Regions from separate parts of the Arthrobacter sp. 9MFCol3.1 genome, predicted to be linked through region 2. Evidence: riboswitches for the same ligand, from Rfam matches in the RefSeq annotation. Region 2 holds a riboswitch; each other region holds the start of a gene.

The links. Region 2 has a riboswitch for S-adenosylmethionine ahead of C560_RS0118610 (methionine ABC transporter ATP-binding protein). Riboswitches for the same ligand answer to the same signal wherever they lie in the genome.
Region 1: it holds a riboswitch for S-adenosylmethionine, as region 2 does, so the genes downstream of both, C560_RS0112405 (aminotransferase class V-fold PLP-dependent enzyme) here and C560_RS0118610 (methionine ABC transporter ATP-binding protein) in region 2, are expected to answer to the same signal.
Region 3: it holds a riboswitch for S-adenosylmethionine, as region 2 does, so the genes downstream of both, C560_RS0110595 (DUF1737 domain-containing protein) here and C560_RS0118610 (methionine ABC transporter ATP-binding protein) in region 2, are expected to answer to the same signal.

What each region holds. Positions count from the first base shown of each region.
Region 1 covers NZ_JIBJ01000010.1:136,612-144,552, forward strand. The annotation lists gene C560_RS0112395 (Nramp family divalent metal transporter) at 1-739, opposite strand, end outside; gene C560_RS0112400 (class I SAM-dependent methyltransferase) at 906-1,682, opposite strand; gene C560_RS0112405 (aminotransferase class V-fold PLP-dependent enzyme) at 1,763-3,226, opposite strand; SAM riboswitch class IV at 3,261-3,374, opposite strand; gene hisN (histidinol-phosphatase) at 3,452-4,282, opposite strand; gene rsgA (ribosome small subunit-dependent GTPase A) at 4,359-5,474, opposite strand; gene aroA (3-phosphoshikimate 1-carboxyvinyltransferase) at 5,458-6,861, opposite strand; gene C560_RS0112425 (DoxX family protein) at 6,869-7,417, opposite strand; gene C560_RS0112430 (sigma-70 family RNA polymerase sigma factor) at 7,666-7,941, shown strand, end outside.
Region 2 covers NZ_KK211131.1:262,699-270,639, forward strand. The annotation lists gene C560_RS0118600 (LLM class flavin-dependent oxidoreductase) at 1-452, opposite strand, end outside; gene C560_RS0118605 (methionine ABC transporter permease) at 498-1,163, opposite strand; gene C560_RS0118610 (methionine ABC transporter ATP-binding protein) at 1,156-1,965, opposite strand; SAM riboswitch class I at 2,105-2,194, opposite strand; gene C560_RS0118615 (CoA-binding protein) at 2,292-2,717, opposite strand; gene acs (acetate--CoA ligase) at 3,023-5,248, shown strand; gene sfnG (dimethylsulfone monooxygenase SfnG) at 5,259-6,473, shown strand; gene C560_RS0118630 (O-acetylhomoserine aminocarboxypropyltransferase/cysteine synthase family protein) at 6,473-7,810, shown strand; gene C560_RS0118635 (CoA-binding protein) at 7,810-7,941, shown strand, end outside.
Region 3 covers NZ_JIBJ01000008.1:166,839-174,779, reverse strand. The annotation lists gene C560_RS21580 (ATP-grasp domain-containing protein) at 1-384, shown strand, start outside; gene C560_RS0110615 (glycosyltransferase) at 371-1,666, shown strand; gene C560_RS21575 (hypothetical protein) at 1,663-2,754, shown strand; gene C560_RS0110605 (O-succinylhomoserine sulfhydrylase) at 2,783-3,991, opposite strand; gene C560_RS0110600 (rhodanese-like domain-containing protein) at 3,992-4,411, opposite strand; gene C560_RS0110595 (DUF1737 domain-containing protein) at 4,408-4,740, opposite strand; SAM riboswitch class IV at 4,753-4,867, opposite strand; gene C560_RS21570 (hypothetical protein) at 5,186-6,151, shown strand; gene C560_RS0110585 (aminodeoxychorismate lyase) at 6,162-7,130, opposite strand; gene cls (cardiolipin synthase) at 7,224-7,941, shown strand, end outside.

The DNA.
Region 1 (7,941 bases), on a different contig from region 2:
CGATGGCCGCCGGGGGAACATGCAGGTGTTCGTCCGGCCGGTGCCGGTCCCGGGACAGGGCAGAGTGGACGTAGATGGCGTGCGGCATGACGGTGGCCCCGAGCATGCTGGCGGCCAGCAGGACAGTGTCCGGGCCCTGGAAGCCGGGCATGAGCCCGGCCAGGGCGGCCCCCGGATCTGGCGGGCTGATGAACAGCCCGGCCAGGAAGCCGATAGTGATGATGCCGAGCAGGAACATGATGATGAATTCGAACGGCCGCTGTTTCTGCCGGGCCTGGACGGCGAGCAGGAGCATGGAAACGGCGCCGACAATCAAGGCGCCAAGGGGGAGCGGGAGGCCGAAAAGCAGGTACAGGGCGATAGCGCCGCCCACTACCTCAGCGAGGTCGGTGGCGGCGGCGACGACTTCGGCCTGCACCCAGAAAGCGCGGCGCCAGAACGGCTTGAGCCGTTCACCAAGGATCTCCGGAAGGCTCTTGCCCGTGACGATCCCGAGCTTGGCGGACTGGTACTGGACGAGGACGGCCATGACGTTGGCGGCCACGAGGACCCACACCAGCAGGTAGCCGTACTGCGCGCCGGCGGTCAGGTTGGCGGCCACGTTTCCGGGGTCCACGTAGGCGATCGATGCCACGAACGCCGGCCCCAACAGGCCGATCAGCGCCCTGCGGGCACCCGGGTGTTTGTAGGTGGGGGCGACGTCCTGCGCCGGTTGCCCGTGTCCTTTTACCTCCAGCACTGCCAGCTCCTGTGATTGGCGCGTCCGCGTTGACGCGATGATCGGCGCCGGCTGGAAAACAGCCGGCGTCAAAGTTCCATACGCCTACAAGTAATTATTAGGCATACCGAAACAATAAGCCCGGCGGGGCCTTGCATGCAATCCGGGAATCCGTGGGGAGCGGGCATCAGGCCCGGAATGCCCGCCACGTCTGGGTGAGGTAAGGCAGCCGGAGCACGTCGCCTGGGACGTGCCCCAGGTGCTCGTGCAGGTACCAGTCGAGGTTGGCCATGACCTTGGCCCGGGTGGAGTCCGATGCCGCGAGGTAGTAGCTGCGGGACTTGGTCAGCTCCTGGATGTCCTCCGTGGTGACGGAATCCTCCCACCGCGTCACGTGGCTCTCCAGCCCGGTGAACTCGGGGCCGACAGCGGGGCGGAAGTGTGGTTTGAGGACGTCCCCCGCGTGCATGATCCGGGAGAGGCGGTGCACCCAGGGCACGCTGGTGTCCAGCTGGTTCCAGATCAGGCCCAGCACTCCGTGCGGCCGCAGGATCCGGGCAATCTCGGTGCTGGCCAGGCCAGGATCGCACCAGTGCCACGCCTGGGCGACCGTGACGAGGTCGAAGGATTCCGGCTCGAGACCGGTGTCCTCGGCGCTGCCCCCGATGGCGACGACGTCCGGCAGGGTCCGGCGCAACTGCTCGAGCATGTCGGCGGAGGGGTCCACAGCCACCGTGTCCAGTCCGCGTTCTGCCAGGAGCGCAGTGAACTTCCCGGTGCCGGCGCCAATGTCCGCGGCGTCCTTGGCCCCCGCCGGGACCAGCCAGCCGGCCGACTCCTGCGGATAGCCGGGACGGACGCGTTCATAGTGTTCCCCGCCGTCCTGGAAGCTTTGCCCGAGTTCCTGGCGCCGCCCGCTGTGCAGCTTAGGTCCACTGTGCAGCCTGGGGCCGGCGCTTGCCACGTGCGATCTCCTTCGGAAGGTCCTGCTGGTTTCAGGTACCTTTCGAATTTACCGCACCCGCGCCGGGCCCTGATCCTGCGCTAGTCCAGGGTGCAGGGCGCTGCGCCGGCGGTGCCCGGGGTGTTCGGCGCCCAGTGGGGGTAGCTGCGGGTGTCGTTGGCCGGCACCCAGCGGCCGGCGTCCACCACGTAATCCCAGCCGAGTCCGTTCTGCCGCAGCTGCTGCAGGCCGGCCAGCAGGCGTTCGGCATCCTCCAGCCGCGAGCCCAGCCCGAAGCTGGCCCGCAGGGAGCCGGCGGGCAGGCCGAGCCGCTTGAGCAGCGGGTGGGCGCAGAATCGGCCGTCGCGCAGGCCAATGCCGTGTTCGGCCGACAGGTAGGCGGCCACGAGTCCGGCGTCGAAGCCTTCCACGGAAAAGTTCACGACGCCGATCGTGCCGGGGCCTGCCTGGCCGCCTTCGGGGGAAGAAGCGGAAGGCGAATCGGCAAAGATCCGGTGCACGGTTACTCCGTCGATGCCCTGGAGGCCTTCGACGAGGAAGGACCGGATGGCGTCCTCGTGGGCCTGCCACTGCTCCTGGTCCAGGGCCGCAATGACCTGGGTGGCACGGGCGAGGGCCGCCGCGCCAAGGACGTTCGGCGAGCCGCCCTCGTGCCGGGCAGGTCCCGTGGTCCAGCTGACGGAGTCGAGCCGGGCGTCGCGGACCGCGCCGCCGCCGGCCAGGTGCGGGGTGCCGGCGTCGAGCCAGTCCGTCCGGCCCACCAGCACGCCCGCGCCGAACGGGGCGTACAGCTTGTGCCCAGAGAAGGCGAGGTAGTCGACGCCGTCCGCGGCGATGTTAATCCGCCGGTGCGGGGCCAGCTGCGCGGCGTCGACAGCGATCCTGGCGCCGTATTCGTGTGCCAGCGCGGCCAAGGTCCGGATCGGCAGGATCTCCCCGGTGACGTTGGAAGCGCCGGTGACGGCCAGCAGGCTGACATCGCCGCGCGCCAGCTCCTCGCGCAGGCGGTCCACCGTGGCCGCGAGGGTGGGGGCGGCCACGACGCTGCGGTGCGGGACATTCTGCCAGGGCAGGAGGTTGGCGTGGTGCTCGATGTCGAGGTAGACGACCTCGCCCGCGGGGCGCCCGTCGCGCAGCGGCAGGCAGCCCGCCAGCAGGTTCAGGGAATCGGTGGTGTTGCGGGTGAAGATCACGGAATCGTCCGGCCGGCCGCCCACGAAGTCCCGCACGATGTCCCGGGCGTTCTCGTAGACAGACGTGCTGATCTGCGATGCGTAGCCGGCGCCGCGGTGCACGCTGGCGTAGTACGGCAGGATTTCGTTCAGGTAGGCCGAGACCACGGACAGGGCCGGGGCGGAGGCGCCGTAGTCGAGGTTGGCGTAGCGGGTGTGGCCGCCGGTGATCAGCGGCGCCTGGATTTCCGCCCCGGTAACGGCGGCCAGCGGGCGGGCCGCGAGGGCGAGGCGGCCATCAGCCTGCCCTGCAGACTGTTCTGCGCCGGCGGCATGGAATTCGGGGGCAACGGGGAAAATGGCAGTTGTCATGGGACCTCACTCGAACAGGACCCCACACCGTGGGAATCCGCGCTTGCCGGGTCCGTTCCGGACCGGCCAGGTCGTCACCCGGGGCACCCCACCGCGACTGGAGGGTTGCCGGCCAGCAAACCGGGGTTTAGCGCTGGCACTCGTGACCTGCATCGAGCGTAGGACATCCACGCAGCCCGGGAAAAGGCGGCCGCCGATTGTGAAGCGGATTATTACGGGCGCGGTTCAGTTGTTGGGGTGGGCCGGGAAGAGGTCGTCGAGACCGGGGTTGAGCCGCTTGAGGACTTCCGAGTGCAAGATCGAATTGGTGGCCAGGGCATTGCCGCCGAAGGGTCCGTCCTCGCCCTCGAGCGAGGTGAAGCGGCCGCCGGCCTCGGTCACGATCGGCACCAGGGCGGCCATGTCGTAGAGGTTCAGCTCGGGCTCGCAGGCGATGTCCACGGCACCCTCGGCCACGAGGCAGTAGGACCAGAAGTCACCGTAGGCGCGGGTCCGCCACACTTCCTCGGTCAGGCCCAGGAACTCATCCAGGTTCCCGCGTTCCTTCCAGCCGCCAAGGCTGGAGTAGGACAGCGAGGCGTCCTCGAGATTGGAGACATTGGATACCTTCAACCGTGTGGCGGCGGCGAGCGAGCGGCCCATATAGGCGCCCGCACCCTTGGCGGCCCACCAGCGCTTGCCCAGTGCCGGCGCGCTGACGACGCCGACCACCGGTTCGCCCTCATCGACAAGGGCGATCAGGGTGGCCCAGACCGGGACGCCGCGGACAAAGTTCTTGGTGCCGTCGATCGGGTCGATGATCCACCGGCGGGAACCGTGGCCCGAGCTGCCGAATTCCTCGCCGAGGACCGCGTCCCGCGGACGTGACCGGGAGAGCTGGCCGCGGATGGCCTCTTCCGCGGACTTGTCGGCATCGGTGACGGGTGTGAGGTCGGGCTTCGTCTCGATCCGAAGGTCGAGCGCCTTGAAGCGGCTCATGGTCTGGGAATCGACCGAATCTGCCAGTACATGGGCAAGGCGCAGGTCATCGTTGTAGCTCGAAGCGGGTTGGCTCATGGTTCCAAACTACCGTCAAACCGGGCTGCCGGGCGGGAGGCCGCGGCACGGCGCCGCAGCCCGGTTGCCGGGCCGGCTAGGAGACGGTGCCCAGTTCCTTGGTTTCCTGTGCTTCCATCCGCGGGTCCGTGCCCAGCAGCCGGCGCAGGGACGCGAGCCTCGCCGGTCCCGAGGGCCCCGCGTGCCCGGCCGCCACCCACTTGTCGACGCCGCAGTTGACGGCGGTGGAGTCATGCTTGCAGCCGCGTTCGCAGTCATCGGTGCCCGGTTCCAGGTCCGGGAAGGAACGCAGGATCCGGTCCGGGTCCACGTGGGCCAGGCCGAAGGACCGGATGCCGGGGGTGTCGATGATCCAGCTGCCCGCCGGGGCATCGTTGACCTTCAGCGCCAGTGCCGAGGAGGACGTGTGGCGGCCGCGGCCGGTTACCGCGTTCACGCCTCCCGTGGCCCGCTCGGCCCCGGTCAGGGCGTTGACCATGGTGGACTTGCCGACGCCGGAATGGCCCAGCATCACGGTGACCTTGCCGTCGAGGTAGTCGCGCAGCTGGGACACCGCGTCCTTGTCGAGCCGGGCGGAGAGCCCGTCGTCGGAGCGGGCGTCGATGCCGGAAGCGGCGGAGTCCGCGGTCTTGGAGATGATGACGGGAAAATCGAGGTGCTGGTAGTTGGACAGCAGTTCGGCGGGATCCTTGACGTCGGCCTTGGTGACGAGCAGCAGCGGCTCGATGCCGGCGTCGTACGCGGCCACCAGTGCGCGGTCGATGAAACCGGTCCGCGGCTCGGGGTTGGCGGCGGCGACCACCACCACCAGCTGGTCGGCGTTGGCCACGACGGCGCGTTCGATCGGGTCCGTGTCGTCGGCGCTGCGGCGCAACAGTGTCTTGCGGTCCTGGATCTTGACCAGCCGCGCGAGGGTGTCGGGCTCGCCGGTGACGTCGCCGACCAGGGAGACGAAGTCGCCGGCAACCACGGGGTTGCGGCGCAGCTCCCGGGCGCGGGCAGCGATGATCTTGCGTTCGTCGGGGGTTCCTTCGCCGACGACGGCGGTGTAGCGGCCGCGGTCAACGGTGATGATGCGTCCGGTGACGGCGTCATCGTAGCTGGGCCGGTCCTTGGTGCGGGGGCGGGTTCCCTTCTTGTTCGGCCGGATCCGGACGTCGGACTCGTCCCATGAATCAGTGCTGCGTGCCACCGGCGGTGTCCTCATCTGCGGCGGGTCCCTGTGCCAGCATCGCTTCCCAGAGTTGCGGGAAATCGGGCATGGTCTTGGCCGTGGTTGCGATGTCCTCGACCTCCACGCCGGGTACGGCAAGGCCGAGGATGGCGCCGGCGGTTGCCATGCGGTGGTCCGCGTAGCTGTGGACCACACCGCCGTGCAGCGCGGCCGGGCGGATGATGAGGCCGTCGGCGGTCTCTTCGGCGTCGCCGCCGAGGCGGTTGATTTCGGCGACGAGGGCGGCGAGCCGGTCCGTTTCGTGGCCGCGGAGGTGGGCGATGCCGCTGAGCCGCGAGGGGCCGGCGGCGAGGGCGCAGAGTGCGGCCACGGTGGGGGCGAGTTCGCTGGTCTCGTCGAAGTCGCCGCCCTTGATCTCCGGCCCTCCGCTGACGGTCAGGGTGCCGCCGTCCACAGTCACGGTGGCGCCCATGGCGGTCAGGATGCCGCGCCAGAGATCACCGACCTGGGTGGTCTCCGCGGGCCAGTTCGGGATCCGCACGGTGCCGCCGGTGGCCAGGGCCGCCGCGAGGAACGGGCCGGCGTTCGAGAGATCCTGCTCGATCCGGACGTCGAAGGCGCGGATCGGGCCGGGGGAGACAACCCAGTGGTTCGGCACCGAGTCATCAACCGCCACGCCCACGCCGCGCAGCACGGCCACGGTCATGTTGATGTGGTCCAGGCTCGGCACGGGCTTGCCGACATGTTCCCTGCTTTGATGTTCCAGGTGGAGTCCCTCGGTGAAGCGTGCCCCGGCCAGCAGCAGGGCGGAGACGAACTGGGACGAAGCGCTGGCATCGATGATCAGGTGGCCGCCGCGCACCTCGCCCGTGCCGTGGACGGTGAACGGCAATGACGACGCCGGACCGCCGTCGGGCGCGGTCACTGCCACACCCAGGCCGGCCAGGGCCTCGATGATGGTGCCCATGGGGCGTTTGCGGGCGTGCGGGTCGCCGTCGAAACGGGCCTCACCGCGGCGCAGCGCCGCCACCGGAGGCACAAAGCGCATGACCGTGCCGGCCAAGCCGCAGTCGATCGCCGTGTCCTCCGCGGCGGCGTCCATGCTGATCGGGACGATTTCCAGGTCGGGGCCGAAGGCGCCGTCGCCGGGAACCTCCGTAACGGTGGCCCCCAACTGCCGCAGGGCCTCAATCATCAGCGCGGAATCCCGGGAGTGGAGTGGGGCCCGCAGCCGGGACGGCCCGTCCGCGAGGGCGGCGAGCACGAGGTACCGGTTGGTCAGGGACTTGGATCCCGGAACGGTGACCGTGGCATCGACGGGCCGTGCGGCGAAGGGGGCGGACCAGTGCGGACCGCCGTTGGCAGGGTGGGACGGGGCAGCTGCTGAGGGGGTGGCGCCAGTCATTACCGTCTTAGGCTCCGGCAGAGTGGTCTACGGCCTTGCGGACGACTTTGTCGGCCTTCTTCAGCTGCTTGTTGGTGGTCTTGCGGGCATCGGCGGCGAGGTGTCCGGCGCTCTTCTTGGCATCCGCGGCCAGGTGCCCGGCGCGCCAGGCCAGGCTGGGCTTGCCGGCGGTATCGACCGCGGCGAGGAGCACGCCGCCGGTGAGGGAGACGTTTTTCAGGAGCTGTTTGCGGCGGGCGTCGCGGGCTTCCTTCGAGGAGATGTCCGCGCTGCGCCATTCGACGTAGCCGTTCAGGATCGAAATGACGGCGAGCAGGGTGGCAGCCAGCCGGGCGGACTTGCCGAGGGCGAAGCAGAGGCCGGCACCGATCTGGGTGCCGCCGATCACGCGTGCCACGACTTTTTCATTCGGCTGGAACGGCAGCGCGTCGGCCGTGCGGCGCAACAGGGGGGACAGCTGGGCCGCTGTGTCATCCGCGTTCTTGAGCTTGTCCATGCCGGCGAGGACGAAACTGGAAGCGAGCATGGGCCGGGCGAGAAAGCGGACAAACGACATGAATTTCCTCCTGGATGGACGAACAGCGGCTTCACTGCGGGAGAACCGGTTCTAGTCTTGCACTTTTGCGGAATATTTGCCCGCAGGACGTGGTTGTGAAAGGCAGATCCCAGCAGGCTAACGAAGGCGGAGATTTGACTCTGGTCAAAGACAGTGCGGAACCGGAAGCCGGTTCCGGGCAATCATGGACCCTCGCGCTTCCGGCGGTTCCGGGTGCCCGGCAGAAGGTGACAGTAGACTTGAACGCAATGAGCACCATGGACCCGGCCGTTGCGGCCATGCACGAGGTTGCCGGAAACGACGCCACGCCCACCAAGACACCTGATGCCGGCGCGTCCGCCGCCTTGGAGACCGAGGTGGACGGGAAGCCCCTTGATGTCTCCACCGAGTCCGCGGAAGAGCGCCGGGTGCGTTTTGAACGCGACGCGATGCAGTACGTGGACCAGCTGTATTCGGCGGCCATGAGGATGGCCAGGAACCCCTCCGACGCCGAGGACCTGGTCCAGGAGGCTTATACAAAGGCG
Region 2 (7,941 bases):
TCCAGCACGCTGGTGACGATGTTCCAGGCCACGCGGCCGCCGCTGATGTGGTCCAGCGTGGACATCTGCCGGGCGAACTGGAACGGGTGGCTCTGGATCACCGACGACGTCGCGGCCAGTCCGATCTCCCGCGTTCCGGTGGCGAGCGCGGACAGCAGGATGAGGGGGTCGTTGGAGGGCACCTGCAGGCCCTTTTTCAGCAGCGACGCCCAGCCGCCGTCGTAGTCGCCGTAGAGACCGACGACGTCGGCGAAGAAGATCGCGTCAAACTTGGCGTCCTCGAGCTGGCGGGCCAGGTCGACCCAGAGCTGGAGTTCGTTGAACCGGTGCTGCTGGGCTTCCGGGCGCCGCCACTGGCCGCCCATGATGTGGCTGGACGTGTTCATCACGAAGGCGCTGATCAGCAGGCGGGGGCGGGGTCCGTCGAAGCGGGTACTGGGTGTTGAAGTCATGGGGTGCTTTCCGCTGGGGAGGTGGGAAGAGGGTGCTGCGGGCGCTCAGAGGCGCTTGTCCAGGCGCCGGGCAACATAGGACCCGCCCAGCTGAACGATGGTGACCAGCAGGATCATCAGGACAATCGCGGTGATCATGAGCGGAGTTTCGTAGCGGTAGTAGCCGTACCGGATGGCGAAGTCGCCGATTCCGCCGCCGCCCACCAGGCCGGCCATCGCCGAGTAGGAGATGAAGCTGACGGTCATGATGGTGATGGAGCTGACGAGTCCGGGCTTCGCCTCCACAATCAGGACGTCCCGGACGATCTGGGACCGGCTGGCGCCCATGGACCGTGCCGCTTCGACCACTCCGCCGCCGAGCTGGCTCAGGTTCTGTTCCACAAAACGGGCGAAATAGGGAATGGCGTTGAGAGTCAGCGGGACAATGACGGCGGCCGTGCCGATGGTCGTGCCGACGATGAACCTGGTCACGGGAATGATCGCGATCAGCAGGATCAGGAACGGGAACGAGCGGAGCAGGTTGACCAGTCCGTCCAGGACGCGGTGCAGTTTTGGCCGGTGCTTGAGCCCGTTGGGACCGATGGTGTAGAGCAGGACACCCAGCGGTGTCCCGAGGAGCACCGCCAGCGGGATGGCCACCAGCAGCATGGTCAGGGTCTGCCCCATGGCGACGCCGATTTCGGGCAGGACTTCCAGGATGCGGTCAAACATTGATCAGGCCCTCCGACGCGGCTGTGGTGTGGGTGCCCCTCCCGGAGCGGTCCAGCTGGATCTCATCGGAGACCAGGTAGCGGCCGATCGACGTCGCCGGGTGGAAGCCGGGGCGCTGGAGTTCGGTGAGATCGAACTGCTCCACCACCCGGCCCTCTTCCATGACCGCGACGTTGTCCGCGATGGCCTTGATGACGTTCATCTCGTGGGTGACCACCACGATCGTGATGCCGAATTCGGCGTTGACGTCGGCCAGGTACTGCAGGACCGATGACGTCGTCCGAGGATCAACGGCCGACGTCGGCTCGTCGCAGAGCAGCACCTTGGGACCGGTGGCGAGGGCGCGGGCGATCGCCACCCGCTGTTTCTGGCCCCCGGAGAGTTTGGCCGGATATGTCCCCGCCTTGTCGGCGAGGTCCACGATTTCCAGGGTTTCGGCGGCCCGCCGGCGGCGTTCTGCCTTCCCGACGCCGGCGAACTTCAGGGACAGCTCCACATTTTCCTGGGCCGTGAGGTTGTTGAGGAGATTGAAGTGCTGGAAAATCATGCCGATGTCGTGCCGCTTGGTCCGGAGCTCGGCGTCGGAGAGGGTCACCAGGTCCACGCCGTCCACCAGGACGCGTCCCGACGTCGGGCGCTCGAGGAGGTTGATGTTGCGCAGCAGCGTGGATTTGCCGGCGCCGGAGAACCCGATGATGCCCTGGATGGTGCCCCGCCTGATGTGCAGGCTGACGTCGTCGACGGCCGTGAAAGGGCCTGCGGCCGAAGCGAAGGACGTGCTGACATTCTGGATCTCGATCACTGGCCCCCACCTGCTCGGGGCCGCGGCGCTGCCGCTGTCTGCGTGTTCATGATTTCCTCCGGGCTCGCCCGAGGAAAGCCCTGGGTCCTGGCGTCCGGGCAGCGCTGAGCGAAGCCGCGGAGCCTCAGAACACAGTGGTTCTCCATCGGTCCTGGCGGTAGCACCGTCCTCAAAGAGGGGGTTGCTGCGGCGTCACAGAGCCAGATCTCTCAGCCGCTCGGGATGGTTACGAGTCCATCTCACACGGCAATGCGGCGGATACGGAAAAAGCCGGTCACATTTTGTAACCGACTCTTCCCAACCTGTTGATCGTCATTCCCGGGCCGTTAGATGCCCACGCGCCAGCCTTCGCGGGCCGGGCACGCGTCCACGACGACGTCCAGCCCGGCGGCCTTGGCGCGGTCCGCCGCGGCGTCGTCGAAGACGCCCAGCTGCAGCCAGACGGCCTTGGCGCCTACGGCGATGGCCTCGTCTATGACTGCCCCCACCCTGTGGGAGTTGACGAAGCAGTCCACGACGTCGATCGGGTGCTTCTCCGCCGGGATGTCCGCCAGGGAACGGTACCCCTTCTCCCCGTGGACGTCGTCGCCGGGAAGGTTGACCGGAATGATGGTCATGCCCATACGGTCCCGGACATAGAGGGAGACTTCGTACGCCGAGCGCCATTCGTTGGTGGTCAGGCCCACCACCGCCCACGTGCCTTTGGTTCGCATGAGGCGGTCAATGACTGCCGGATCGTTAACATGGGCCATGCATCAACCTTACTCCTGCGGCCTTTGCGGACAATCGTCGAATAAATGAATGATTTCGACCGCGCGCAGGCCGGGTGAACGAATATTACAGCGGTCCCGGGCGTCGATTTTGTGGAATCCCGCATCTCGGCTCTAGTAGGTAATGACCATCCCGAGCGGCCGAGAGACCTGGATCGATGACGCCGCAGCAACCCCCGGTGACGTGAGACGACCATTCCCACGGAACTGTTCCGCCCTCCTTCGAGGAAATTCGAGGGAACCGGAGGGACCAAGGGTGCTACTGCCAGGACCGATGGAGTGCAGCAATGACCCCTGAGAACTATTCCGCCCTGCCCACCTTTGCCCGGACTGCGTCCGAGGCATTCCCACAAACCACTTCGGACGCGACGGCGAACGAAGCAGGGCCGCGTGACGCGCCCGGCTCCTCTCGCGGCTCTTCGGGATGGTCCCTGAACGAGCCCACGGACGACGCAGTGCACGGCGTCCCCACCGACGGGCCGGCGCGTCACCGCAGCACCACCCCCGGAAACCACCCTCCCCGGCACGGCGCCGCCGCGACCGCGGGAACTGCCCAGGCAGAGACGGTTGCGTTCTGGGAAACCCAGGCTCTCCGCCTCGACTGGGCCGACGTGCCCGGCGCCGCAACGGAGCGTGCCAAGCCCTGGCACACCGCGCACCGCCGGGTCCCGGCCGACGTCGAGGCCGGCGTCGGACCGCAGATCACCTGGTTCGAAGGGGGCAGACTCAATGTCGCCTACAACTGCGTCGACCGCCACGTAGCGGCGGGGCGCGGGGACAAGGTGGCCCTGCACTTCGAGGGCGAGCCCGGTGACCGCCGTGCCGTCACCTACGCCGACCTCCAGCGCGAGGTCTCCAAAGCCGCCAACGCCCTCCTGGACCTGGGCATCACCAAGGGCGACCGGGTGGTCATCTACCTCCCCGTCATCCCCGAAACCGTCATCATCACCCTCGCCGTGGCCCGCATCGGCGCCATCCATTCCCTGGTCTTCGGCGGGTTCTCCGCGGAGGCCCTGAAGTTCCGGGTCGAGGACACCGGCGCCAAGCTCCTGGTCACCACCGACGGCCAATTCCGCCGTGGCACCGCCGTGCCGGTCAAGGACAACGCGGACGCCGCCGTCTCGGGCGACAACGCCATCGAACACGTCCTGGTGGTCAACCGGACCACTCCCGCGGGCGAACTGGACACGGTCCCGATGACCGCGGGCCGCGACGTGTGGTGGCACGACGCCGTCGGGTCCGCCTCCGAAACTCACGAGGCCGAGGCGTTCGACGCCGAGACGCCGCTGTTCATCATGTACACCTCCGGCACCACCGGCAAGCCCAAGGGTCTGGTCCACACCTCCGGCGGCTACCTCACGCAGGCGTCCTGGAGCTTCGAGCACCTGTTCAGCAACCCGGACCCGGCGCTGCGGGAGAAGGACGTGCACTGGTGCACGGCCGACCTCGCCTGGGTCACCGCGCACACCTACGAGCTCTACGGCCCGCTCTCCAACGGCGCCACGCAGGTCATCTTCGAGGGCTCACCCAACACCCCGCACCCGGGCCGGCACTTCGAGATCATCGAACGCTACGCGGTCACGCAGTACTACACCGCGCCCACCTTGGTCCGCTCCCTCATGGGCTGGTTCCCGGACGGCGTTCCGGACTCGTACGACCTCTCCTCCATCCGTCTGCTCGGCACGGTGGGCGAGGCCATCAACCCCGAGGCCTGGCGCTGGTTCCGGGCCAACATCGGCGCCGGCACCGCCCCGGTGGTGGACACCTGGTGGCAGTCCGAAACCGGCGCCACCATCCTCTCCCCCGCGCCGACGGACCCCGGGTTCAAACCCGGCTGCGCGGCCCGCCCGCTGCCCGGCGTCAGCACGCGGATCGTGGACGACGCCGGCAACACGGTGCCGCCCGGCGTCCAGGGTTTCATCGTGGTGGACTCCCCCGGCCCCGCGATCGCCCGGACGGTCTGGGGCAACCCGCGCCGGTACTTCGATTCGTACTGGCGCCAATACGCCGAGCAGGGCTGGTTCCTCGCCGGTGACGGCGCCAAGTATGACGACGACGGCGACATCTGGATCCTCGGGCGGGTGGATGACACCCTCAACGTCTCCGGGCACCTGCTCTCCACGATCGAGGTCGAATCGGCGCTCGTCTCCCACCCGGACGTGGTGGAGGCCGGCGTCTGCCCGGTCGCGGACCCAAAGACCGGCCACGCGATCGTCGCCTTCGTGGTGCTGAAGGATTCGGCGGCCACCCCCGACATCCAGGGTGTCCTGAAGGCGCACGTCGCGAAGCAGATCGGGCCGATCGCGAAGCCCCGGGACGTCGTCGTCGTTCCCGATGTGCCGAAGACCCGCAGCGGCAAGATCATGCGCCGGCTGCTGACCCAGCTGTTCGAAGGTACAACGCTCGGTGACACCACCTCGCTGCAGAACGAACCATCCATCGCGGGCATCCAGGATGTGCTGCGCGACCGCGCGGCGGAATTCCTGGCAACAGCAAGCCCCACCCGGAAGTAAAGGAACACCCATGACTGAGATCAGCAACGTCGCCCGTCTTTCCGAACCGCTCAAGTTCGCCTACTGGGTCCCCAACGTCTCCGGCGGCCTGGTGGTGTCCACCATCGAACAGCGCACCGGCTGGGACTTCGAGTACAACAAGAAGCTGGCCAGGATCGCGGAAGACTCCGGCTTCGAATACGCCCTGACCCAAACCCGGTACGCCGCATCCTACGGCGCGGACAAGCAGCACGAGGCCACCTCGTTCAGCCTGGCGCTGCTGGCCGCCACCGAGCGCCTCAAGGTGATCTCCGCCGTCCACCCGGGCATGTGGCACCCCGGCGTGCTGGCGAAGTACATCATCACCGCGGACCACATCTCCAACGGCCGCGCCGCCGTGAACATCGTCTCCGGCTGGCTCAAGGATGAATTCACCAACTTCGGCCTCGAATGGCTCGAACACGACGAGCGCTACGTCCGCACCGAGGAATTCATCAAGGTCCTTCGCGGGCTCTGGACCGAGCAGGACTACAGCCAGTCCGGCAAGTACTACAACATCACCGACTTCACCCTGAACCCGGCACCGGTGGACGTGCCGGGCCGGGCACACCCGGAGATCTTCTTCGGCGGCAACTCCACGGCCGCGCAGGCCACCGCCGGCCGGGTGGCTGACTGGTACTTCTCCAACGGCAAGGACCTCGAGGGGTTCAAGGAGAACATCGCCGGCGTCGTCGCCGCCGCCGGCGACAGCGGACGCGGGGCCGGGAACGCCCTGCCCACACTCCCCTCTCCCAGGTTTGGCCTGAACGGCTTCGTGATCGCCCGGGATTCCGAGAAGGACGCCCGCGACACCCTCCGCGAGATCGTCGAGAAGGCGCACAAGCCCGCCGTCGAGGGATTCCGCGCCGCCGTCCAGGAAGCCGGGGCGTCCACCAAGGACGGCAAGGGCATGTGGGCCGACTCGAGCTTCGAGGACCTGGTCCAGTACAACGACGGCTTCAAGACCCAGCTGATCGGCACCCCGGAGCAGATCGCCGAGCGGATCGTGGAGTACAAGAAGATCGGCGTGAACCTGTTCCTGACCGGCTACCTGCACTTCCAGGAGGAAGTCGCCGCGTTCGGTGCGGACGTCCTGCCGATTGTCCGCGAACTCGAGGCCGACCTCGCACGGAAGAACGGCGTCGAGCTGGACCTGTCCCGGACCCCGGCGGCAACCGGCACCACCAGCAAGCTGGTGAACGCGTAATGGCTGACCGCAAATTCGGTTTCCGCACCCGCGCCCTGCACGCCGGCGGCACGCCCGACGCCGAGCACGGCGCCCGGGCCGTGCCGATCTACCAGACCACCTCCTTCGTGTTCAAGGACACCCAGGACGCTGCGAACCTCTTCGCGCTGCAGAAATACGGCAACATCTATTCCCGGATCGGCAACCCCACGGTGGCCGCGTTCGAGGAGCGCATCGCCTCCCTCGAGGGCGGCATCGGCGCGGTGGCGACGTCCTCGGGCATGGCCGCGGAATTCATCACGTTCGCCGCCCTGACGCAATCCGGGGATCACATCGTGGCCGCCTCCCAGCTCTACGGCGGCACGGTGACCCAGCTGGACGTCACGCTGCGACGCTTCGGCGTGGACACCACCTTCGTCGCCGGCACCGATCCGGCGGACTACGCCGCCGCCGTGCGGGAGAACACCAAGGCGATCTTCGTGGAGGTGGTGGCCAACCCATCCTCGGAGGTCCAGGACCTCGCGGCCCTCGCGAAGGTGGCGCACGACGCCGGCGTACCGCTCGTCGTCGACGCCACCTTGAGCACGCCCTACCTCGTGCGGCCGATCGAGCACGGGGCGGACATCGTGATCCACTCCGCCACCAAGTTCCTCGGCGGCCACGGCACTACCCTGGGCGGCGTGATCGTCGAAAGCGGCCGCTTCGATTGGGGCAACGGCAACTTCCCGACCATGACCGAGCCCGTGGCCTCCTACGGAGACGTGTCCTGGTGGGGCAACTTCGGCGAGTACGGGTTCCTCACCAAGCTGCGCTGCGAACAGTTGCGCGACATCGGCCCGGCGCTGTCCCCACAGTCGGCGTTCCAGCTGCTGCAGGGCGTGGAGACGCTCCCCCAGCGCCTCGACGCGCACCTGAAGAACGCCCAAGCCGTGGCCGAATGGCTGGAAGCGGACGAGCGCGTGGCCTACGTGAACTTCTCCGGCCTGCCCTCGCACCCGCACTTCGAGCGGGCGAAGAAGTACCTGCCGCTGGGTCCGGGCTCGGTGTTCTCCTTCGGCGTCAAGGGCGGCCGGGCCGCTGGCCAGAAGTTCATCGAGTCCCTGCAGCTGGCCTCGCACCTGGCCAATGTGGGCGACTCCCGGACCCTGGTCATCCACCCCGGGTCCACCACCCACCAGCAACTGAGCCCCGAACAGCTCGAGTCAGCAGGTGTCCCCGAGGACCTGGTCCGCATCTCCGTGGGCCTCGAGGACATCGACGACATCCTCTGGGACCTGGACCAGGCGCTGGACGCCGCTTCGGAGGCAGCAGCCCCGGATGCATCAGAGGCTGAAGCCTGCACGATCGGAGCGAACTGATGAGCGTTGAAGAACGGACCTGGACCGGACCGTCGGCGCCGGAGCGCCTGAACCTGCTGCGGCAGGCGAAGTCGATCGCGATTGTGGGCGCCTCGGACAAGCCGTCGCGGGCGAGCTATTTCGTGGCCACC
Region 3 (7,941 bases), on a different contig from region 2:
GAATACGGCCCCATGGTTTTCGGCACCCCGGCGCACAACGGGGCCGCGCCGTTCGTCGTCGTCGTGGAGAAGACGGAACTGGCGCAGGGCATCGTGGGCAACGCCGTGACCACCCGCCGCGCCGAAGCCGGCGAGGCCATGGACGTCGGAAATCTGGCGATGGCGGCCGTCCGCTCACTGGGCCTCACGGGCCCGGTCGACGTCGACGTCCGCCGGCGTGCCGACGGGACCCCGGTGGTCCTTGAAGTGAACGCACGGTTTGGCGCGAACAGCGGGCGGGCCCCGGAACTGCTCGACGCCGTCCTGGCGTCGTTTGCCCTTCCCTCCTTCAACCCGGCCTCGTTCCGGCACAGCACAGGAGCGTACGCCCATGTCCTGGTTTAGTTCCGCCTCCGCCTCCGCCGTCCCCGGGGCCGAGTACCTCCTGCTCCTCATCGGCCTGCCGATTCTGGTGTTCGGGCTCGTGAAGCTGCTCGTGCTGCCGCTGTCCATCTGGTTTGAACTCCGGGCGGGGCGCCGCCGCCGCCGCGCAACGCCCACCCTGCTGGATGACCGGCCCAGCGTGTCGATCATTGTCCCGGCTTTCAACGAGGCGACCGTCATCGAGAACTGCGTCCGCTCCATTCAGCTCACCCAGTACGACCGGTACGAGGTGGTGCTCGTGGATGACGGCTCCACTGACAACACGGCCGCGCTCATGCATGCTCTCGCCGCGTCGGATCCCCGGATCACGGTCCTGACCCAGGCCAATGCCGGCAAGGGGGCGGCCCTGAATCTGGGCATCCGGCAGGCCACGGGCGAGGTCCTCATGTTTGTCGACGCGGACGGGATCTTCTCCCAGAACACGGTCAAGCGGATGCTCCAGGGTTTCACCGACCAGCGCACCGGGGCCGTGTGCGGCGATGACCGGCCGGTAAACCTGGACCGGGTCCAGACCCGGATGCTGGCCTTCATCAGCCATGTCGGCACCGGGATGGTCAGGCGCGCCCTGACCATGATCGGCTGCCTCCCGATCGTCTCCGGCAACATTGGGGCGTTCCCCCGCCGGGTCCTGGAGGAGATCGGGCCGTTCCGCGAAGACACGGTGGGCGAGGACCTGGAACTCACCTGGCGGGTGCATAAGGCAGGGTACCGGGTGGTCTTCGCCCCGGAGGCGCTGGTCTATGCCGAGTCGCCGTCAACCGTCCGGGCGCTCTGGCGCCAGCGCGTCCGCTGGGCCCGCGGGCTGCTGCAGACCATGGGTGTGCACAAGCGCATGATCGGCAACCTCCGGCACGGCCAGTTCGGCGCGTACCTGCTGTTCAACACCATCACCATGGTGGTGCTCCCGGTGTTCCAGATTCTCGTGCTCGTGGATCTGGTCTTCCTCGCGGCGCTGGGCCGCAGCCCGTTCGGCGCGGACATCTGGGCATTCCTTGGCTGGGTGGGGCTGTTCGTCACCTTGCTGCTCACGGTGTTTGCCCTGGCCATGAACAGGGCGTGGAAGGACCTGCGGCACCTCTGGGCGCTCCCGCTCATCCCGCTCTATTCCGTGTTTACGAGCCTGACCATGGTGGCCGCGCTGGTGCAGGAACTCCGCGGCAAGGAGGCGCACTGGAACAAGCTGACGCGGACCGGTGTGGTCAGCGTCACTGCCCCGGCGGTGCGCCCGGAGGCCAGCGTTTGAGGCGCAGACCGGCTGCCTTCCCTGCCCTGGTGTTCCTGTCGGTGCTGGCGCTTGCTGCCACGGGGTGCGGCGGGCCGCAGGGCCCCACGGCGCCCGCCGCGGAGCGCACAGTCGGCGTCGGCTACGAAACCGTGGTCGACGCCGCCTCTACGCTGCCGGAACTGGCCAGACGGCTCGATGAGGTCCACGCCAACAGCGTCACCATCAGCGTCGGGCGGCTGGACTGGACGGCGTTCCCCTGGGACGCCCACCCCGGGATTGAGGCAGTCCCGGGCCGCGACCACGTGGCCGAGGCGGTCAAGGCACTGGGGACCGGCGGCGATGGCAGGAAACGCAGGATCACACTGACCATCGACCTGCTGATCCCCGGCTGGATCAGCACCAACCCGGGCCTGGCCGGCATCAACTTCGACGGCACCCGCTCCAGGGACTTCGCCAGCGTCACCGCACTCACAACGGGACCCGTCGGGGAGCGGCTCGTCGACTTCGTGGCCGAAGTGACCAGGCGGTACCAGCCGGACGCCGTGGCCTTGACGGAACTGATGTTCGACAACAACACCTACGGCGGCGACGACCGCGATTCCTACATGCTGGCCAGCGGCGGGACGGACTGGCCGCGGCTCGCGAACGGGGACGTCGACGTCGGACATCCCAGTCTTGGGGCCTGGCGGTCGAAGGCGGTGGCAGCCGTCGTGGCCAGGGCGGCGGCGGCCGCGCACGCGAACGGTGCCACGCTCGACATGGACGTCCGGGCGCCGTGGCACGATCCTGCCGGCGACCGGCCGGAGAGCGGCCATGACTACGGGCTGCTCGCCGCGGCCGCGGACCGGCTGGTCTTGTGGGACTACTTTGGGCTCAACGACGCCGCTCCGTCCTACTCCGCCGAGCTGGCCGCGGCCATGGCGAAGCGGTCCGGCAAGTTCGCGATCTCGGTCGGGATGTGGGCCAAGGAGGGGCGTATCTCCGCCGCGGACCTGGCGGTCGGGCTGGAAGCGGCTGTCTCCGGCGGGGCGGCCGCCGTCGCCGTCACACCATCCAGCATGCTCGACGACGACGCCTGGCGGGCGCTCAAGGCGGCGTGGGCCTGAGCGGCAATAGCCTTAAACTGCTTGAGCCCTAGACCTGCTTGAGTGCCTGGCCGAGGTCGCGGATGAGGTCCTCGACGTCCTCCAGGCCCACCGAAAGCCGGACCACACCGTCGCTGAGCCCGATCGCCGCTCGGCCTTCCGGCCCCATCGCGCGGTGCGTGGTGGTGGCCGGGTGCGTGATGAGCGTCTTGGCGTCGCCGAGGTTGTTGGAGATGTCGATGATCCGCAGCGCGTCCAGGAGTGCGAACGCGGCCTGCTTCGCCGTGCGGCCGGGGGAGGGCTGCAGCTCCAGGGTGAGAACCGTCCCGCCGGCCTTCATCTGCTGCACCGCCAGCCGGTACTGCGGGTGGGACGGCAGCAGCGGGTACTTTACCCAGCCGACCGCAGGCTGTCCCTCGAGCCATTCGGCCAGCCGCAGCGCCGAGGCCGAGGAATGGTTGACGCGTAGGGCCATGGTTTCCAGGCCCTTGGTGAGCACCCAGGCATTGAACGCCGAAAGTGCCGGACCGGTGTGCCGCATGAGCTGTTTGACGGGCCCGTCGATGAAGTCCCTGGTGCCCAGGATGGCCCCGCCCAGGACCCGGCCCTGGCCGTCGATGTGCTTGGTGCCGGAGTAGACCACTACGTCCGCGCCGAGGTCGCCGCAGCGCTGCAGCAGCGGGGTGGCGAAGACGTTGTCTACCACCACCGTGGCACCGGCGGCATGGGCCAGTTTGCTCACGGCGGCGATGTCCACGATTTCCTGCATGGGGTTCGACGGCGACTCGAAGAACACCGCGGTGGTCGGCTCGGACAGCGCGGCTTGCCACTGCTCCAGGTCCGGGCCGTCCACGAAGACCGTCTCGACACCCCAGCGCGGCAGGATCTCGTTGAGGATCACGAAGCACGAGCCGAACAGCGAGCGGGCCGCGACCACCCGGTCCCCGGCCGCCAACAGCGCGCCCAGGGCGGTGAAGACGGCGGACATGCCGGACGCCGTCGCAAAACACGCTTCCGTCCCTTCGAGCAGCCGGAGCCGCTCCTGGAAGGTGGCGACGGAGGGGTTGCCGTAGCGGGAATAGACGAACCGCTCGTCCTCCCCGGTGAAGGCGCGCTCGGCGGCGGCCGCGGACTCGTAGACGAATCCTGAGTTGAGGAAGATCGGCTCGGTGGTTTCCTGGAAGCCGGTGCGGTCAAGGCCGCCGCGGACAGCCTGGGTGTCGGCCGCCCAGCCGGCGGCGTCGGGATTGAAAGTCACTTAAATCTTTCCGAGGTTGGTGGGCAGGCCGCGGTTCTTCCAGCCGTTGACGGTGCGTTCGCCGAAGCGGTCGGTCTCGCCTTCGAAGCCCTCAAGGACGTTATAGGAGGTGAAGCCGGCTGCCGTCGCGGCCGTCGCGGCGGCGATCGACCGGGCACCGGAACGGCAAAGGAACACAAGTTCGACGGCGGTGTCCTCCGGCGCCTGCTGCCTTAGCTGTTCCACGAAGTGCGGGTTCGGCGTGCCGCCGGCGAGGTTCCACTGGATGAAGAGCGGATCGTTGCGGCTTTCGCCCGCGGCCGCGGTGTCCGGGATACCGATGTGGGCCCATTCGCCCTCGGTTCGGACATCCACCAGGATGGCCCCGGCCTCCAGCTTGGCCCATGCCTCATCCGGGCTGAGGTCTCCGGCGTAGCTCATGCGTGGCCCGCGAAGACCCCGTCGGCGCCAAACTCGTCGGCGTCGAGCTCATCAACCGCATTGGCCACGGCGGCGTCCGCACTTGCAATCGCGGCCGGCAGGACCAGCGCCTGCGCCACGATCACGGTGCTTCCGTTGAAGCTGGCGGCGGGGCTTCCGTGCAGCACATAGCCCTCGGCCAGGGCGGCTGACACCCGCTCGCAAAAGGCGCGGTCATCCGCGCCGGTGAACAGGCGGTAGGCCAGCCTTTCCTCGCCGGCGGTTGCCGCGCTGGAGGCTGCGGCCGGGACTGTACTGGTGGCTGTTGTGGGTATTGACGTGTCGGGCACGACGGATCTCCTCTTTCACGCTTGCAGCTCGAATGGTCGATATGCCGAGTATTCACCTGAGGCACCCCGCCGCGAAAGGGAGGGTTGCCGACCGGCCAGTCAGGGCTTGGCACCGGTTCTCATTACTCCCCAAAAACGTAACACCTGCGACGCCGGCCCGCACCGCGGCCGTCGTCATGTTCCGTAACCGGACCGTGGCCGGGGCGAGTAGTGGCGGGCTGCAGTTTCGGGTACAGCCCACTCGTGTCTGCCGGGACGTTTCGCCGTCTACTGGGGGGATTAGGTCCGACGAGTCGGGCGGAGCTGCAGGTGATTCGAGCCATATGTGAATCGAGCAGTCCGTGAATCGACTCGTCTGTCCATCAACAGGCTGTCTGAGAATCGGTGGCTGGAACGGTCGGAGCCGCAGCCGCGGTCCGGCCGGTGACGGCGGAATGGAGCAATCGTGGGCCCGCGCATACTCGTTACCGGGATTACCAGCGCCGCCGGACGGGCCGTCGCGGCCCAGCTCGAAGCCCGGGGCCTCCCGTACCTCGGCTCCGACGCCCGCGCCGACACCCGCGCCGACACCCGCCAGGGCGGGGAGGCCCCCGCCGCCGCGGTCAGGCTCCTGCCGGCAACGAACCCGGACATGATCCTTGACCTGCGCCGGCTGGTGGACCGCGAAGCCATCAACGTCATCATTCCGACCCTCACCGTGGAACTCCCGGTCCTGGCCGCGGCCCGCGCCGGATTCGCCCAGGACGTGCGGATCATCGTGGGTGATCCTGCCGCGGTGGCCCTCGCCAACGATCAGCTGTTCACCACCTGGGCGCTGCAGGCAGCCGGCATTCCGGTGCCCCGGTTCGCGGTTCCGGGCGACCTCGCCGCCGCGCCGGCATCCCTCGCCGGCCTCAGCGGCCCCGTGGTGGTCAAGCCGCGGGTCTTCAAAGGCTCCCATGGTGTGCACCTGCTGGCCGGAACCGCCTCCGTTAGCTGGAAGAACCTGCCGGCGGGGCAACTGGTCCAGGAATTCATCCCGGGCGCCGACTACGTGTGCCTGGTGTTCGGCACCCCGGCACGCAACGCGATGGCCCCGGTGGCGGTGGTCCTCGAGAAGACCAGGACTCCGTATGGACGCGCCGGCAGCGACGAAGTCAGCCGGAGGGTGCCGGCGGATCAGGCCGGGGATGTGCGCAAGCTGGGTCTGGCCGCCGTCCGCACGCTCGGGCTGACCGGGCCGGTCCAGGTCCAGATCCGCCGCCGTACCGACGGAACGCCCGTGGTGCTGGGTGTCTGCGCGACCCTGGGGGAGAACAGCACGTGGGCCCCGGAAATGCTCGACGCCGTGCTGGCAACGTTCACGCTCCCGGCGTTCAACCCAGCCTCGTTCCGCCGGTGCCCGGCAGTGCCCGCGGACGCCCTGGGGTGATCCCGCGCTGCTATTCGATGGTGGCGAAGAGGGCGTTGAGTTCGGCCGTGAGTTGGCGCCGCAGTTCCGGGGTGCCGATTTCCTGGCCGTCGATGTGGTTCACCGGGGCCAGGAGCCGGATGCTGGAGATCAGCCAGACCGCGTCGGCGTCCAGCAGGTCCTTCGGCTCCAGCGGGCCGTAGCCCAGCTCCCAGCCGGCAGCCTTGGCGGCGGTGAACAGGGCGCCCTGTGACGTGCCGGGCAGGATGCCGCTGTCCAGCTGGGGAGTGATGAGCCGCCGGACGGTGCGGACGCCGCCGGCGCCGTCGTCCGAGGTTTCCAGGTGGGCCAGCAGAACGGTCGACGTCGGACCCTCCAGCACCCGGCCGTCCGCGGACGTGAAGATGACGTCGTCGGCGCCCTGCCGGTGGGCGTAGCGCAACGCCGCCATGTTCACGGCGTACGAAAGGGTCTTGGCGCCGAGCAGGAGCCACGGGGCGCGCTCGCCGACTTCACTGTCGTAGCCGCGGTCCAGCAGGATGACGTCGATCCCGGTCTCGCGCTGCCGGCGGCCCGCGGCCGCCGGCGCGGAGGCCTGGACCCAGCACGTGGGGGCAGCCGCGCCCTCCGGCCCGCGGGTGACAATCAGCTTCACCACCACCTCATCCTGCCCCGTGCCGCCCGCTGCACCCTCGGCAAGTTCCTGCCCCCGGAACTCGCGAATGGCGGTTTCCACCGCCCGGCGCCATGCGTCCTCGGCCGGGATGTCCAGCTCCAGCAGCCGGGCCGAGCCGGCCAGCCGGGTCAGGTGCGCCTGGATCTTGCGGGGCCGGCCGCCGACGGCCAGCAGGGACTCGAATACGCCGTCGCCGCGGGTGGCGCCCAGGTCCGTGGCCATCAGTTGCGGCTGCGACGCGTCGGCAACGCGGCCGCCGTCGAACGCCGGGTCGAGGAAGACCAGCACGGTCGCGGGCGCAGGAACGGGGGCAGGAGTGGTCATGGCTACAGCTTAGTCTCGGCGGTCCCGGGATAGGATTTGCACGTTGCCCGTTCCGGAACTGTTCCGCGGGCCTGTAGCTTGAGGGGTTCGCCTGTGCTGTGGCCATTTCCGCTGGCGGACACTTTACCGTCCTGGGCGATTCTGATTTTGACCGTGATCGACTTCGCCATCCGCGTGCTGGCCCTGGGCATCATCCCCGGAAACCGGCGGCCCACCACCGCGATGGCGTGGCTGCTGGGCATCTTCATTGTGCCCATCATCGGCCTGGCCTTGTTCCTGCTGTTCGGCAATTTCCGGCTCTCCCGCAAGCGCCGCGCGCAGCAGGACGCGGTCAATACCCGGGTTCGCGCCGGGACCTCGGAACTGGCGATGCTGGAGAGCCGCTACGCCGGACCCGAATGGGTGGCTTCCGCCGCGGAACTGAACAAGACACTCGGCTCGCTGCCGATGGTGGACGGCAACCAAGTGGAACTGCTGCCCGGCTACCCCGACTCCATCAAGGCGATGGCCAAGGCGGTCCGCGGCGCAAAGTCCTTCGTCAACGCCGAGTTCTACATCATGAGCTCGGACCACGTCACGGACGATCTGCTGACCGCGCTGGAAGAGGCCGCCGAGCGCGGCGTCGAGGTCCGCGTCCTGTTCGATCACCTGGGCACCCTTCGCATCAAGGGCTATCGCAAGCTGATCGCCCGGCTCAAGGCCAGCAAGATCCGCTGGCGGCCCATGCTGCCGCTCAACCCGATGCAGGGGCAGTGGCGCCGGCCGGACCTGCGCAACCACCGAAAGATCATGGTGATCGACGGCGAGATCG